DNA from 2 places in the Lysinibacillus sp. DFXJR4 genome. Region 1 is predicted to be linked to the other one. Evidence: predicted binding sites of a transcription regulator. Region 1 holds the regulator's gene; the other holds the start of a gene.
The links. Region 1 encodes CtsR, which represses protease genes until heat stress. Its sites were predicted from a motif close to ATGGTCAATAAAGGTCAAACA; they were not measured.
Positions count from the first base shown of each region.

Region 2: the regulator CtsR is predicted to act here: its motif matches at 4,964-4,984, upstream of AC2CGN_RS16000 (ATP-dependent Clp protease ATP-binding subunit).

Region 1 covers NZ_JBXUNW010000007.1:65,317-72,828, reverse strand. The annotation lists gene AC2CGN_RS15460 (aldehyde dehydrogenase family protein) at 1-604, shown strand, start outside; gene AC2CGN_RS15455 (acyl-CoA thioesterase) at 672-1,151, shown strand; gene AC2CGN_RS15450 (protoglobin domain-containing protein) at 1,195-2,505, opposite strand; gene AC2CGN_RS15445 (hypothetical protein) at 2,830-3,039, shown strand; gene corA (magnesium/cobalt transporter CorA) at 3,280-4,239, opposite strand; gene AC2CGN_RS15435 (class I SAM-dependent methyltransferase) at 4,360-5,040, opposite strand; gene AC2CGN_RS15430 (DUF4870 domain-containing protein) at 5,169-5,474, shown strand; gene AC2CGN_RS15425 (CtsR family transcriptional regulator) at 5,728-6,198, shown strand; gene AC2CGN_RS15420 (UvrB/UvrC motif-containing protein) at 6,212-6,760, shown strand; gene mcsB (protein-arginine kinase McsB) at 6,757-7,512, shown strand, end outside.
Region 2 covers NZ_JBXUNW010000008.1:11,219-18,730, reverse strand. The annotation lists gene fabF (beta-ketoacyl-ACP synthase II) at 1-1,116, opposite strand, end outside; gene AC2CGN_RS16010 (beta-ketoacyl-ACP synthase III) at 1,147-2,085, opposite strand; gene AC2CGN_RS16005 (YjzD family protein) at 2,534-2,728, shown strand; gene AC2CGN_RS16000 (ATP-dependent Clp protease ATP-binding subunit) at 2,773-4,899, opposite strand; gene AC2CGN_RS15995 (Crp/Fnr family transcriptional regulator) at 5,167-5,853, shown strand; gene AC2CGN_RS15990 (metal-sulfur cluster assembly factor) at 6,073-6,381, opposite strand; gene AC2CGN_RS15985 (serine aminopeptidase domain-containing protein) at 6,434-7,198, opposite strand; gene AC2CGN_RS15980 (Cof-type HAD-IIB family hydrolase) at 7,320-7,512, shown strand, end outside.

The DNA.
Region 1 (7,512 bases):
TAATTTTGCTGGACAAGTTTGCATTTCATTACAACGAATTTATGTACATTCTTCGATCTTCGATGATTTTACAAAGGCATTTGTAGCGGAAACAGAAAAATTAGTGGTAGGAGATCCATTAGATAGAAATACAGATGTGAGTGCAATGATTCATCCAAATGAGGTGGAACGCATTCGCCAATGGATTGAGGAGGCAAAAGAACAGGGTGCGGTAGTCGCAACAGGGGGGGCATTCACAGAAAGAACATTAACGCCGACTGTTATGACAAACGTTACTCCTGATATGAAAGTTGTTTGTCAGGAAACTTTCGCACCAATCGTCTCAATTGTTTCATATGAAACATTAAACGACGCTATTCGACTAGTAAATGAGTCGGAACTTGGTTTAAATGCAGGAATATACACGAATGTATTGTCAGATGCACTATATGCAGCAGATGAATTACAGGCAGGAGCAGTTATTATAAATGATATTCCGACATTTAGAGTGGATAATATGCCATATGGCGGCATAAAAATGAGTGGCTATGGTCGTGAAGGGATTAAATGGGCTATAGAGGAAATGACAGACATGAAATTTATCACGATGAAAAAATCATTCTAATTTGCATCAACTTCTTTTCTGCGTTACGATGACGAAAGAACATTCATGAAGGGAAGTTGCAAAAATTATGACAAACAACGCTATGCCAATGAGTCAGTCACGTACTGTTCAAACGCGTCTCGTGTTACCGCCAGATACCAATAACCACAACTCCATTTTCGGTGGAAGAGTGTTAGCCTATATTGATGAAATTGCTGCTGTTACTGCAATGAAGCATGCTAAAGGACATGTAGTGACAGCTTCTATTGATTCTGTTGACTTTTTATCAGCCGCCCATGTAGGAGATATTTTAGAAATTGAAAGTATTGTTTCATCAACGGGCCGTTCTTCAATGGAGGTCTATGTTCGAGTTACTTCCAGAAACATTGAAACGGGTGAGGAGAAATTAACGACCGAATCATTTGTAACGATGGTTGCAGTAGATGATGATGGGAAGCCTAAGCCAGTTCCGGCAATCTACCCTGAGACAGATGAAGAAAAACGTCTTTTTGAAACAGGACCAGCTCGACGAGAGCATCGTAAACAAAAACGTTCATTACCACATTAAAGAAAAGGGAGATTGACAACCTGTCAATTTCCCTTTTTACGTTTCACATGTTTAATTCATTCACCACATTAATAAGCGAGTCAGAAGAAGAGGAAACAAGTGTGGCACCTTGAGAGAGCTCAGTAATTAAATTTGAAATGGCAGAAATATCTCTTGATGTATTGACATATTGCTGCTGAATACCAGAGACAGCTTCAGCGATATCATTAAATGATTTGGATAAGCTATTTTGCGTGTCTACACTATGTTGAATTTTTTGATCCACATTAATAACAGAATTCGACATGGTTGTAATATTACTTTCCGTTTCTTTAATGAGATGAGAAACATTTTGTACAGCATTTTTTGTCTCTTCAGCAAGCTTTCGTACTTCCTCTGCTACAACAGCAAAGCCTTTACCATGCTCCCCAGCGCGAGCTGCCTCAATAGATGCATTCAATGCTAATAGATTTGTTTGATCTGCAATACCTGTTACTAGTCCAACAATCTCGGAAATCTTTTGAGAGGAGGTGCGTAACTGATTCATTGTGACCTCAAGACCATTTACACTTTGTAAAATAATTTGTATTAAATCGTTTTGCTCTTGTAACTGCTGTTGGCCACGTCTAGATTTTTCCTTCGTATCAGCAACAAAGCTTAAACCTTGCTTAGTGGCTACCGCAATATCATCTGTTTGAGAGGAGATAACTAATAGGGAAGCCGCTGTTTCATCACTAATAGCGTTCAGCTCCTCAGCTGTGCTTTGAATAGTTGTCACAAGTGCATGCTTTGTTTCATCTGCTGCTGTGCGTATACGTTCTTCCTCTTTTTCGTAGGCTTCAATGACAAGCTGTTGCTCAAAGTTAATAATTTTACAGAAGGCATTGATAGCAAGAATCGCATCATGCTTTGAAATATCTAATTTGTTAGCAAAGCTTGTAAATGTTGAAGTTAAAGACTGAAATGAGGCGATATACCATTTTGATTGAAGACCGATTCGAACGTGGGTTTCTGCAATTGCCTTTCGTTCGTCAATATAGGAGTCGTTGATACGGCTTTCAAAAATATCACTAAGGTGCTTATGTAAAGTAACCTTTAAACGATCAATCTGTGAAGTTCTATTAATAATATCTAATAAATCTTGACTTAAGCTAATGGCTGCATAGAATTGATCAACCATTTCAGGGATTAAATCCTTTGCTAAAGGCTGTAACTGTTTAATAATGGCTAAATCCTCAACCGTTAAATTTAAAAGTTGTAATTGTTTTTGAAGTTTTGGATGGTTAGAGATATCCAACTGTACATTTTTTTTATAGTTTTCAGGTGCTATTGTAATTGAGTAGCTTGAATCGTTCTTTTTTGTAAACCAACTCATTGTTGTTTGCTCCATTCTTTATAAATCCATTTTAAGTATATAAATTTATAGTAAACTTAAACTATTTATCCTTATGTTGGAATTGCTACGTTTGTAAGTTTGCGAAATATATGGTATTTAATCTATTCTACTATTTTTTGTCGTATATTTGGTTAAAATTTTCATTTATTTCTATTATTTTTTTAATGACTATTGTTTAAATGTCATGAAATAGACGATTGAAAGTATCCCAGGTGGTTTGTATTTAAAATGGGAAACCTGTAAAATACGAACTGTTTAGAAAGTAATAATTGAGCGTAAAAAGAATGAGGAGGTATTATTTAAATGGAGAAGAAACGTTTCAAGTTTGTCATACCCGTGATGGTAATTGTCGCAATCGGTTCGGTTTATATGCTACGTAACTATTATGCTGAAGTGCCAGACGTGGAGCAGTTGTTAATTACTATTTGTGCAACATTAGTTTCTGGTGTACTTGCATACTTTTTATTCCCACAGCAAGGGGAAAACAAAATTGATGATCGTGGACCCTATTAATGTAGAGCAGGCATCCTAGATAACCTTCTAAGATGCCTATTCTATATTTATCTTCATTCAGCAGAAGACTCCCACCTCTACAGGTGATGAGAAGAATGCGGTTTAGGTTCCTTTTCAGTGGGTGTGCAAACACCTACTGAATGAAGATAAAGCCCCCGGCGGATGTCACGGATTTTAAAAGGAATGAATTGTGAGGGCACAATTCAAAATCCGGACGCAATTACGCCAAGGCGAAATTGATTAAGGTTTAAATAATTTGAACCAGCCCTTCCATTTAAAGACCGCCAGCATAAAGATCACAATAAGTATCATAATAGCTAGGACGATAAAGTAGCTGTATTTGCCATGAAGCTCAGGCATATTGTCAAAGTTCATCCCATATACACCTGCAATAAAGGTTAATGGAATAAAGATTGTTGACACGATGGTTAAGGTCATCATAATGCCATTCATACGACTGGAGCTCATTGCCATATAGCTGTCGCGCATATCGGCCGTCAGCTCACGGTTGGATTCCACCATTTCTGTTAGCTTTAGCAAGTGATCATAAATATCTCCGAAATAAGCTCGTTCTGATTTATTTAGTGAGAATCGATATGAATTAAGAATCCGATATAATAAATCGCGCATTGGTAGAATTGTGCGCCGTAAATCAAGTAAGTCACTACGAAATTCGAATACGATTTTCATGGCATTTAGATTACTTTGATAGTTTAATTCATCTTCTAGTGCATTCAAATGATCCTCAATTTTATAGACAAGTGGGAAGTAATTGTCAACGATTTTATCGATTACCTGATAGGTTAAATACACTGTACCACGTTCCCAATTTTTCGGTTGCTTTTCTAGCATATTCTGCACTCTATCGATTTCGGGAGCAGTATTTTTATGAAAGGTTACAATAAATTTATTGGAAACAAAAATATTAACTTCCTCTGCTGCTAATTCTTCATTCACTCTATGAATAACAAAGAAATGGAAATCATCATAAAAATCGAGCTTTGGTCGCTGTAAACGCAATAAGCAGTCTTCTATAGCAAGTGGGTGAAAATGAAAAAACGTATCCAATAGCAGCTCTTCTTCAGTAGTAGGGCAATCAAAATCGACCCAATACCATTCAAAATGATTATTGTTTATTTCCTCGATAGGAAAACCCTTTATGAGTTGTTGATCCTTCGTAATCCCGATTGTGCGTATCACAGCGTTCACCCCAATTCTGTTGATTTTAATTTTCTAGGAATAATCGTCCTCATAGAGTAATACATTTATCTTCATCGAAAGCAAAGTGGCAGCTACAATTACGCCAAGGCAAAATTATTTTTAGATTTCCTTATAGCATATCCATCCACCAAATAAAGTAGTGGCAAAAAATCTGGATGGTTTTGTAAATCCTGCCTCTTGAAGTAGTGTTAAAATATCCTCCTCAGGCATAAAAGAAAGGGAGCGTATGGATTTTTCCATATCAGCTACCTCTAAGGAAGATAGCTTTGTATGCTGCAGCCAATAGGCCCGCCATAAATCAAATTGTAGTTCGGTCTCTAAAGAGCCAGGCTGCCCATATTTTGAAACAAGAACAAATGGTGCACCAGGCTTTAAATTATTTGCTATTTCTTTCAATGTTGCAAGCTTTTCTTGAGTCCCATTGATAAAATGCAGCACTAAAATACAGCTAGCTGCATCAAACTCTCCAGAGGGTAACTTCGTATCCAGCATAGTTCCCTGGTATAATGAAATTTGATTAGGCAAAGATTTTAATCGTTCCTCCGCTACATGTAACATGGCCTCAGAAGGATCGATGCCCACAAATGACCAAGTTGGTTTATGCTCTGCAAGTTGTAAAATTTCATTGCCGCTCCCAGAGCCAACTATTAGCAATTCAGCTTTCTCAGATAGTGTGTATTGATAAAAGGTTTGTGTTAACCGTAGCATGGCATCGTAACTAGGTAATGTTCGACGAATACCCTTTTCGTATTCGTTTGCTAGTGTGTTATTAAATTCCATAGTGTCTCACATGCCTTTCCCAAAGAATTTTTTAAAAATACAACATACAATGAAACTATTCAGGGTATAGTTCCGTAAATAGTAGTACATAAAACAAAGGAAAATTTAAAAAAGAAGGGTTGATATAAATGGAAGCTAAATGGTCTAAGGTAATCATACACGCAAGTCCGTTTTTTGCGCCATGGTTAGTACCAATTTTATTTTTCTTAATTAGTTCTGATGAGGAAGTAAAAGCTATTTCCATTCAAGCACTACTGTTCCAAATTATAATGGGTGTTTTAATTGCAATTTCTGTGGTACTAAGTTTTGTACTCGTTGGTTTACCATTCCTAATTATTTTCGGTATTATGTTGTTTGTCGTACCGATTATTGGAATTGTAAAGGCTTTATCTGATGAACCATGGCATTACCCAATTGTTGGTCGCTGGGTATAATTTTTATCGACGCAAGTATATGCTAATTGCATATGCTTGCGTTTTTTTCATCACGAAAAAGGGTACATTAGACATACGACCGTTAAGATATCTAGCATGAATAGCGATTTTTCAAGCGTTTGAATGAAAAAATGGTTGCTATTAATTTTTCTATAGGCGAAATCATTGCAATTATTTTCAAGCGTTTTGTATAATATACTCAAAGAAAGTCAAAGATAGTCAAAGTCAGTGAAGTAAGCGAGGTGTATTCCTAATGCGTAATATATCAGACATCATAGAAGGCTACTTGAAGCAAGTACTTGAATTAGGTGGAGAAGGGCATATTGAAATTAAGCGCAGTGAAATAGCTGATAAATTCCAATGTGTGCCCTCACAAATAAATTATGTGATCAATACTAGATTTACTGCCGAACGAGGTTATCTTGTTGAAAGCAAACGTGGTGGTGGTGGATACATACGAATTTTACGTGTCCGCGCGAATTCACAAATCGATTTGATTGACGATGTCCTCAGGCAGATAGAGGGAGGGGCATCGCAAACAATGGCAGAAGATTTAGTTTATCGGCTTATCGATGAGCAGGTAATTTCAAAGAGAGAAGCGAAGTTAATGTTAGCGGCAATTGATCGCTCCACTCTGGATTTACCACTCCCATTACGGGATACCATTCGAGCAAGAATATTAAGAGCGATGCTAACAACAATCAAATATGAACAGCAAAAATAGAGAGGTGATGGAAATGATTTGCGAACATTGCAAACAGCGTAATGCGACGGTAACTGTAACACAAGTTCAAAATGGACAAAAGGTAGAGCATCATTACTGTGACGTCTGCGCCTCGCAGTTCCATCCATTTCATGCAGAATTTAAACAAGAGCCTGTATCTATTCAACAGCTATTATCGAATTGGTTTGGCTCACCGACATGGCAACAACAAAAAGTGGATGAAAAACAACAGGCGCAGCCACAACCACAAACTTGTCCACAATGTGGCTTTACGTATAAACGATTTTTAAAAGAAGGAAAATTCGGTTGCCCTAGCTGCTATGACAGCTTTAGCGAGCACCTACCAAAGCTCTTTAATCGAATACAAGCAGGACCTCAACATATAGGTAAGATGCCCGGCGCTCATAGCAATATTTACGTCATTAAAAAACAAATAGAAGATATCCGTAAACTTATGAAAGTAGCTATAGATGAGGAACAGTTTGAGGAGGCCGCGAAACTGCGGGATGAAGTAAAGGAATTGGAGAAACAGCTACAATTTGAAGGTGGTGATGTGTCGTGATGATTGAATCGTTTTTAGAACGAGCTACACCAGCATGGATGAACGTGGAGGACGATTATTCAGATATAGTCATTAGTACACGTATCCGTCTTGCACGAAATTTAGATGGCTATCGTTTTCCTCTGTCCTTTACAGAGAATGAGGCATTACAGGTAGAGCAGGCTGTAACACACGCTGTTCAGGATAGCACGAAGCTACAAGATCATTACTCATATTTTGCCGTCAAGGATTTAACATCCTTACAGCGTCAAATTCTTGTAGAAAAGCATTTAATTAGCCCTCAGCTTGCTAAAAAAGAACAGGTTGGCTCCATGCTATTATCTGATGATGAATCAATTAGTATTATGGTGAATGAAGAAGACCATTTACGCATTCAATGTATGACAGCGAGTTTTCAGCTGCAAAGGGCATATGAGCAGGCCAATAAAATTGATAGAGCCCTAGAAAAATCTTTACCTTATGCATTTCGTGATACTTTTGGATATCTTACAAGTTGCCCAACAAATATCGGTACTGGTTTACGAGCTTCCGTTATGATGCACCTACCTGCCCTTACATTAACAGCTCAAATGAGTCAAATTATTAATGCCATGACAAGGCTAGGAATGACAGTAAGAGGGATATATGGGGAAGGTAGCGAAAATTTAGGGAATGTTTACCAAGTGTCGAATCAAATAACACTGGGTAAAACAGAGGAGGATATTTTGGCTGACATTCAAAGCGTCGCCGAAAAAATTATTCAAAAGGAGCGA
Region 2 (7,512 bases), on a different contig from region 1:
GTCTGGCTCATGTAAATTAATTGTTGGCGGTAAAATACCTTCTTTCAGTGCTAACGCTGTAAAAATAGCTTCAATACCACCAGCAGCACCTAATAAGTGCCCTGTCATCGATTTTGTAGAACTCATTGCTAGTTGATACGCGTGCTCACCAAAGGCTTTTTTTACTGCCTGTGTTTCAAATAAATCATTATAAGGTGTGCTTGTTCCATGTGCATTAATATAATCAACCTGTGAAGGTTCCACGCCTCCATCCGCTAACGCTTGTAGCATTGCACGTGCAGCACCCTCTCCTTCTGGTGCAGGAGCCGTAATATGATGAGCATCTCCTGTTGCACCGTAGCCAAGTACTTCTGCATAGATTTTTGCACCGCGTGCTTTGGCATGCTCGTATTCCTCTAGAATAACAATACCTGCACCCTCACCAATAATAAAACCATCTCGATTTTTATCGAATGGACGGCAAGCTGCTTTTGGATCTGTATTTAAAGATAGTGCTGTATTGGCACAGAAGCCTGCAACAGCCATCGTCACGATCGGTGATTCAGCTCCACCCGAAATCATTACATCTGCGTCACCACGTTCAATTACTTTAAATGCATCACCAATTGAGTTTGTACCAGAAGCACATGCAGTCACTGAGCAAGAGTTAATACCCTTTGCGCCTAAATGTATCGACACTTGACCTGAAGCCATATCTGGAATCATCATCGGAATAAAGAATGGGCTTACACGTCTTGCACCACGCTCTTGGAACGTTAAAAATTGTTGTTCATATGTCTCCATACCACCGATACCAGAGCCAATCCAAACACCTGCACGTGGTGCTAGCTCCTCATCAATTGTTAATTGTGCATCTTCCATTGCCATGATAGACGCTGCAAGGGCATAATGTGTAAAGCGATCCATTTTACGAGCTTCTTTACGATCAATATATTTTTCAATATCAAAGTCTTTCACTTCAGCAGCAATTTTTGCTGCGAAAAGATCCTTATTTAAACGTGTTAATTCGCCAATACCAGATTTTCCAGCTTTAATGTTAGTCCAAGTTTCTTCGATGCTATTTCCTAGTGGTGTAACTGCGCCAATTCCTGTAATTACTACTCGTCGTTTACTCATTGTCTTACTCCCCTCAAGCATTTTTCTTTATTATTTTCCCCATCGAATTGCAACAGCGCCCCATGTTAAACCGCCGCCAAATCCAACAAGTACCAATAAATCATCATCTTTAATCTTACCTGCTTCAAGCTCTTCAACCAAGGAAATGCCAATGGATGCTGCTGAAGTATTACCATATTTATGAATGGTTTTTGACATTTTTTCAGGTGGTAGCTCCAGTCGTTCTCGAGCAGACTCCATAATTCGGATATTTGCCTGATGTGGCACTAAGAAGTCCACATCTTCTTTTGTTAAGCCTGCTTTATCTAGTACATTAACGGCAGACTCACCCATCTGGCGCACAGCAAATTTAAACACTTCTCGACCATTCATGGCAATAGTATCTTGCTGTGTTAAATACAGATTCTTTCCACCTGTACCATCAGCACCGAGTTCAAATGATAATATGCCTCTACCTTCTGATACGGGGCCAACTATCGCTGCACTCGCTCCGTCACCGAATAACACAGCCGTATTACGATCATTCCAGTCGATAACCTTTGATAGCTTTTCAACACCTACTACTAAGACATATTTATAAGCATTTGCTTCTACAAAATGCTTTGCTGTCACTAAACTATATATAAATCCTGCACAAGCTGCAGCCTGGTCCATCGCTGCTGCATTCACTGCACCAATTTGCTCCTGAACCATACATGCTACACTTGGAAATGTTTGATCTTGTGTTACTGTGGCTACTAGGATTAAACCGATTTCTTCAGGTGTAATACCTGCATTTGCAATAGCCTCTCTTGCTGCAGCAACTGCTAAATCTGAAGTTTCCTGATTGTCTGCGGCAAAATGACGCTCTTCGATCCCTGTTCGAGTTCGAATCCATTCATCTGAAGTATCCATAATTTTTTCTAAATCAAAATTTGTCATAACCTTCTCTGGAACGTATTTGCCTATTCCTATAATACCAGCGTTCATTTAGCAACCCCTCTGCTTTCTTACTATCAATTATTAGTAACTGGTCATAATTATAACTCATAATGAAGGAGGGGTGCAAGATGAATTAAAATTAATGCCCATTGCCCTAATATGAATGGAAGGGACTGGTAGATGTTGGAATGGGGTCTTAATAATAGTGGCTCTCTTTTATTATATGGGTCGTCTACATTTCTTGTTGAGTAACTTCTCTCTCCACTCTATTTGAATGTGACCCCCACTTATTGAGCACTTGAAATATGTGATGAAGTAACTTACCACACTATGCAAGCAGAACAATCAATACTACTAAAAAAACTCTAAACACTTGTTGTGACAATTTCGCCATGTTTCACAGAAAAGCTTCTTTTTTTTTCGATTTATGTTATGATATGATAATGAATATGTAGTAAAACTTTATAATATAAAAAGTTCGGTTGAGGTGAAATTAATGCAATATATCATAACATTCATATGGTCATTTATACTAGTATCAATGTTAAACTATGTAGTAAGCTCTGTACTTGGTGCACCATTTGATTTTAAATCAGGTGCAATCGTTTCTGTTGTATTCTCCATTTTAATTTTTATTATTGGTGCAATTTTACCAAACGAGCCAACACCAGAAGCGACAGACCATCATTAATTAAAAAACCTGTTTCATTTTACGTGAAACAGGTTTTTTCTTGTTTATTTTTCAACGACACATTGGCCATCATGCATTCTAACATGCAATGTTTCTCCTGGTAAAACCTCACCACGTAGTAATTCCTTCGCTACGGCCGTTTCGATATAACGTTGAACGAAGCGTTTTAATGGTCTTGCACCAAATTGTGCATCTGCACCCTGTTGGACAACCCAGTCAATTACTTCTTGATCCACCAGTAGAGTAATCTCCTGTTCTGCCACTCGTTTGACCAGCTGTTCAACATATTTCCAAGCAATGGCAGTGAAATGGTCATCTGATAGTGCGTGGAACATAATGATATCATCCATACGATTCAACAGCTCTGGTTTAAAGTGCTGACGCAATGCTGCCATCACTAAATCTTCAACTGCTACATCTCCTTCTTGCGCCTCCATTAAATAATTAGACCCAATATTAGATGTTAAAATCACTACAGTGTTTGTAAAGTTAACCATACGACCCTGGCTATCCGTAATGCGACCATCATCTAAAATTTGCAATAAAATATTTGCTACATCTGGGTGTGCTTTTTCAATTTCATCTAGAAGGACAACAGAATACGGATTACGACGAACAGCCTCTGTTAATTGTCCCCCTTCCTCATAACCAACATAACCTGGGGGTGCACCTACAAGACGTGATACGCTATGTTTCTCCATGTATTCACTCATATCAATACGAATAAAGTGATCCTCTGAATCAAACAACTGAGCAGCTAAAGCTTTGGCAAGCTCAGTTTTACCAACACCTGTTGGTCCAAGAAATAAAAAGCTACCAATTGGACGATGCGGATCCTTGATACCTGCTCTTGCACGCCATACCGCTTCTGTAACAAGCTGAACAGCATTATCTTGTCCAACGACACGCTCATGCAATGTGTCCTTTAAGCGCAATAACTTTTCACGCTCACCCTCCACTAATTTCGTCACGGGTATCCCTGTCCAACGAGAAACAATGGCAGCAATTTCTTCAGCAGTTACTTCTTCACGCAAGATGCGTGATTCCGTACCACTCTCTAATTGTTTCTCCATTTCCTGAATTTCCTTTTCCAAAGTAGGTATTTTCCCATGACGTAATTCAGCAGCTTTATTTAAATCATATTTGCTTTCCGCCTCATCTAAATCACGGCGATATTTGTCTAGTGTTTCACGCTTCTTTTGAATACCATGTAAAGCTTCTTTTTCTGCTTCCCATTGTTTGCGCATGCCTTCTGAGGATTCCTTGAGCTTTGTTAACTCCCCGCGCAATTGCTCTAACCGTTTTTTACTTGCCTCATCTTTTTCTTTACGCAGTGCCTGCTCCTCAATTTCTAGCTGCATAATACGACGTGTCACAGCATCCAATTCTTGTGGCATAGAATCTATTTCAGTTCGGATCATGGCACATGCTTCATCGATTAAATCAATAGCTTTATCTGGTAGAAAACGCTCTGTGATATAACGATTTGAAAGTTCCGCCGCCGCTACAATAGCACGATCATGGATACGTACCGCATGATGTAGCTCAAAGCGCTCCTTAAGGCCACGTAAAATAGAAACTGTATCTTCTATTGAAGGCTCACGCACAAGTACTTGCTGGAAGCGTCGCTCTAAAGCTGGATCTTTTTCAATATACATTCGATATTCATCTAATGTTGTGGCACCAATACAATGAAGCTCCCCACGTGCAAGCATTGGTTTCAGCATATTTCCAGCATCCATTGCTCCATCTGTTTTTCCTGCACCTACAATGGTATGAATTTCATCAATAAATAAAATAATCCGTCCTTCAGATTCCTTTACTTCCTTTAAAACGCCCTTTAAGCGCTCTTCAAATTGACCTCGATAGCTTGCTCCAGCAATGAGAGCACTCATATCAAGCTCATACAAGACGCATTCTTTTAAACCCTCAGGGACATCCCCTTTTACAATACGTTGTGCTAATCCCTCAACAATAGCTGTCTTACCGACACCAGGCTCTCCGATTAACACAGGATTATTTTTTGTTTTACGTGTTAAAATACGAATAACATTGCGAATTTCCTCATCACGACCAATAACAGGGTCCATTTTGCCATTTTTAACTTCTTCAACTAAATTTCGTCCAAATTGCTCTAAGGGCTTTTGGTTATCTGTTTGTTGAAACTGCATAATTAGCACTCCTTTTCAATAATGTTTAGCATAATTTCTATACCCATTCTTTTAACCTTAAAAATGTTTGACCTTTTTTGACTAACTTTATTTTACATGAACCTATAAAATATGACAAAGGAAAAGCACTAAAAATTTACACTTAAAAATTGAAATTGCGTTATAATAATAGTATGTTTCTTCGTTTTTATATCGAAATCCACCATTCTTTTGTGATAATAGCCAATTATTACAAAAAGAAAGCGATGTGTAGAAGATATGGTATTAATGGATAATATGCATGAGAAAATTCATGATCTTTTTCAAAAGCATGGAATATTTATTAAAGTAAATAAAGGGAATAAAATTTTTTTAGAGGGTGAACGGGCAAAGGAAATCTACTATATTAAAACGGGAGTTGTGTCAATAAGCCAAGAAACGGAGAGCGGTAAGGAATTAACCATTCGGATATGTGGTCCAGACAGCATTATTGGAGAGGGTTCATTATTTTGTAATCTTTCTTATAATTCTATGACTGCAAAGGTTTTAGAGTCTTCTACGCTATATGTTTTAAGCCGCCAATCGTTAGAGCTCTTATTAGTAGAACAACCTACTCTTATGGTGGAGTATATGAAGTGGCTACAGGCAGAAAATTTAAAGCATCAAAGTCGTTTACGCGATTTAGTGTTAAATGGTAAAAAAGGCGCTTTATTTTCAACCCTAATTCGACTTTCGAATACCTATGGCAAACTTTTAGAAAATAACACTATTTTTATCGATTGCCCTTTAACCAATACAGAAATTGCAAATTTGTGTGGAACGAGCCGAGAAATGATTAATCGCATGCTCAATGATTTAAAAAAGCATCATATTTTATCTTTTGATAAAGGCTATATTACCATTCACGATTTACAATTTTTAAAGGATGAAATTGCCTGTGAGAATTGTCCATTGCAAATATGCCGTATCGATTAAATCGTTACAAGTTAAATCCCCGCTTACCGTTATAAGCGGGGATTTATTTATCTTCTTTCATTTCAGTAGGTGTCCAAACAACTACTGAAATAGCGGAACTCAGTCTAAAAACGCAACGTCCTGTGGCTATTTATCTGTGCGAAAGCGAAGCGACAGCTACAAATGTTTTCTGTAGCGAAAGCAAAGCGACAGCTACAATTACGCCAAGGCGAAATTGATTTATCGAACACCTAACGCCATTTTGGCATAGCGTGACATTTTATCCTTTGACCATGGTGGGTTCCATACAATGTTGACATTTGTTGATTTTACTTCTGGAAGTTCACCTAGAGCTGTATTAACTTGGTCCACAATGACTGGTCCGAGCGGGCACCCCATAGATGTTAATGTCATAGTAACAGTCGCCACACCCTCATCATCTAAATCCACATCATATACTAAACCTAAGTTGACTATATCAATACCAAGCTCAGGGTCAATTACATTCTCTAATGCACCTAACATGCTATCTTTCATATCTTGATCCATTTTATTTCTCCTTTCGGCGTAGTGTTAACCTTATCATAGCAGATGCATCTTATTATGCCAAATGCTGTGCAAGCCATTCAGTCGCTGCTAACATGCCCTCTCGTGACACTGCATGTCCTGCTTTTTTATCTGCAATAAATTTTAGGTCCTCAGGGTTTGTCTCATAGTATTTGCATAAAGTTAAATAAAAATCATACGTTTCTTTAAAAGGGACGGTTTTATCCTTTTCTCCATGCCAAAAAAGTACTGGGCGACGCGCAAATTTTTCTGGTGTTAGAGTGATATCATAAGTGGCAAGAAGCTCATTCGCCTGCTGTATTTCTTCCTCTGACATTGGCCATTGCACCCCGTTTTTCGCAAACTGCTGTAGCTGGTATTCACCTAATTTTACAAAGCCGGGTGCCCCCATACATACTGCCGCGGTTTGTATCCACTCATAGCGCTTTAAGCAACCAGACGTGATAATTCCTCCCATCGACGTACCAGCAATACCAATTTTATCATGCACTAATAAATGTTTATTCTTTAATCCATTATATAATTGTTCAATCTCATGGATAGAATTTAAAACAATATCCCAGAAATGTATGTTCATTTGCATCTCACTTAGACCCTCACTACGTTCACCATGGAATTTTGCATCCGGTAAAAGGACACGCACCCCTTTTTCGACTAATTGATATGCATAATGTAAGTTATGTTCTTTCGCACTCATAAAGCCATGTAAGAAAATTACAACGGGGGTTTCTTCATTCATATCATCATTATGTATATGCAATAACGGAATTTTTCCCCACACTTCTTTTTCTACAATCATTTTTGTCACTCCCAACTTTTGTCTCCTCTTTATGTTAGCAAACTTTTTTCACTGTGACAAAATTTTGACGAATGGATAACAAAGAGATACTATTCAAACTATAGGAAAGGGGCAACGAGCTATGAAACCTCATTTAATCGTTTTAGATTTAGACGGTACTTTATTAACTGATCAACAGCAAATTTCAGCAAAAACAAAAAAAACATTATTCCAGGCTAAGGAACAGGGTCACCAGATTATGATTGCTACTGGTCGACCATATCGTGCAAGTGATATTTACTATCATGAGCTTGGTCTTACAACACCTATCGTAA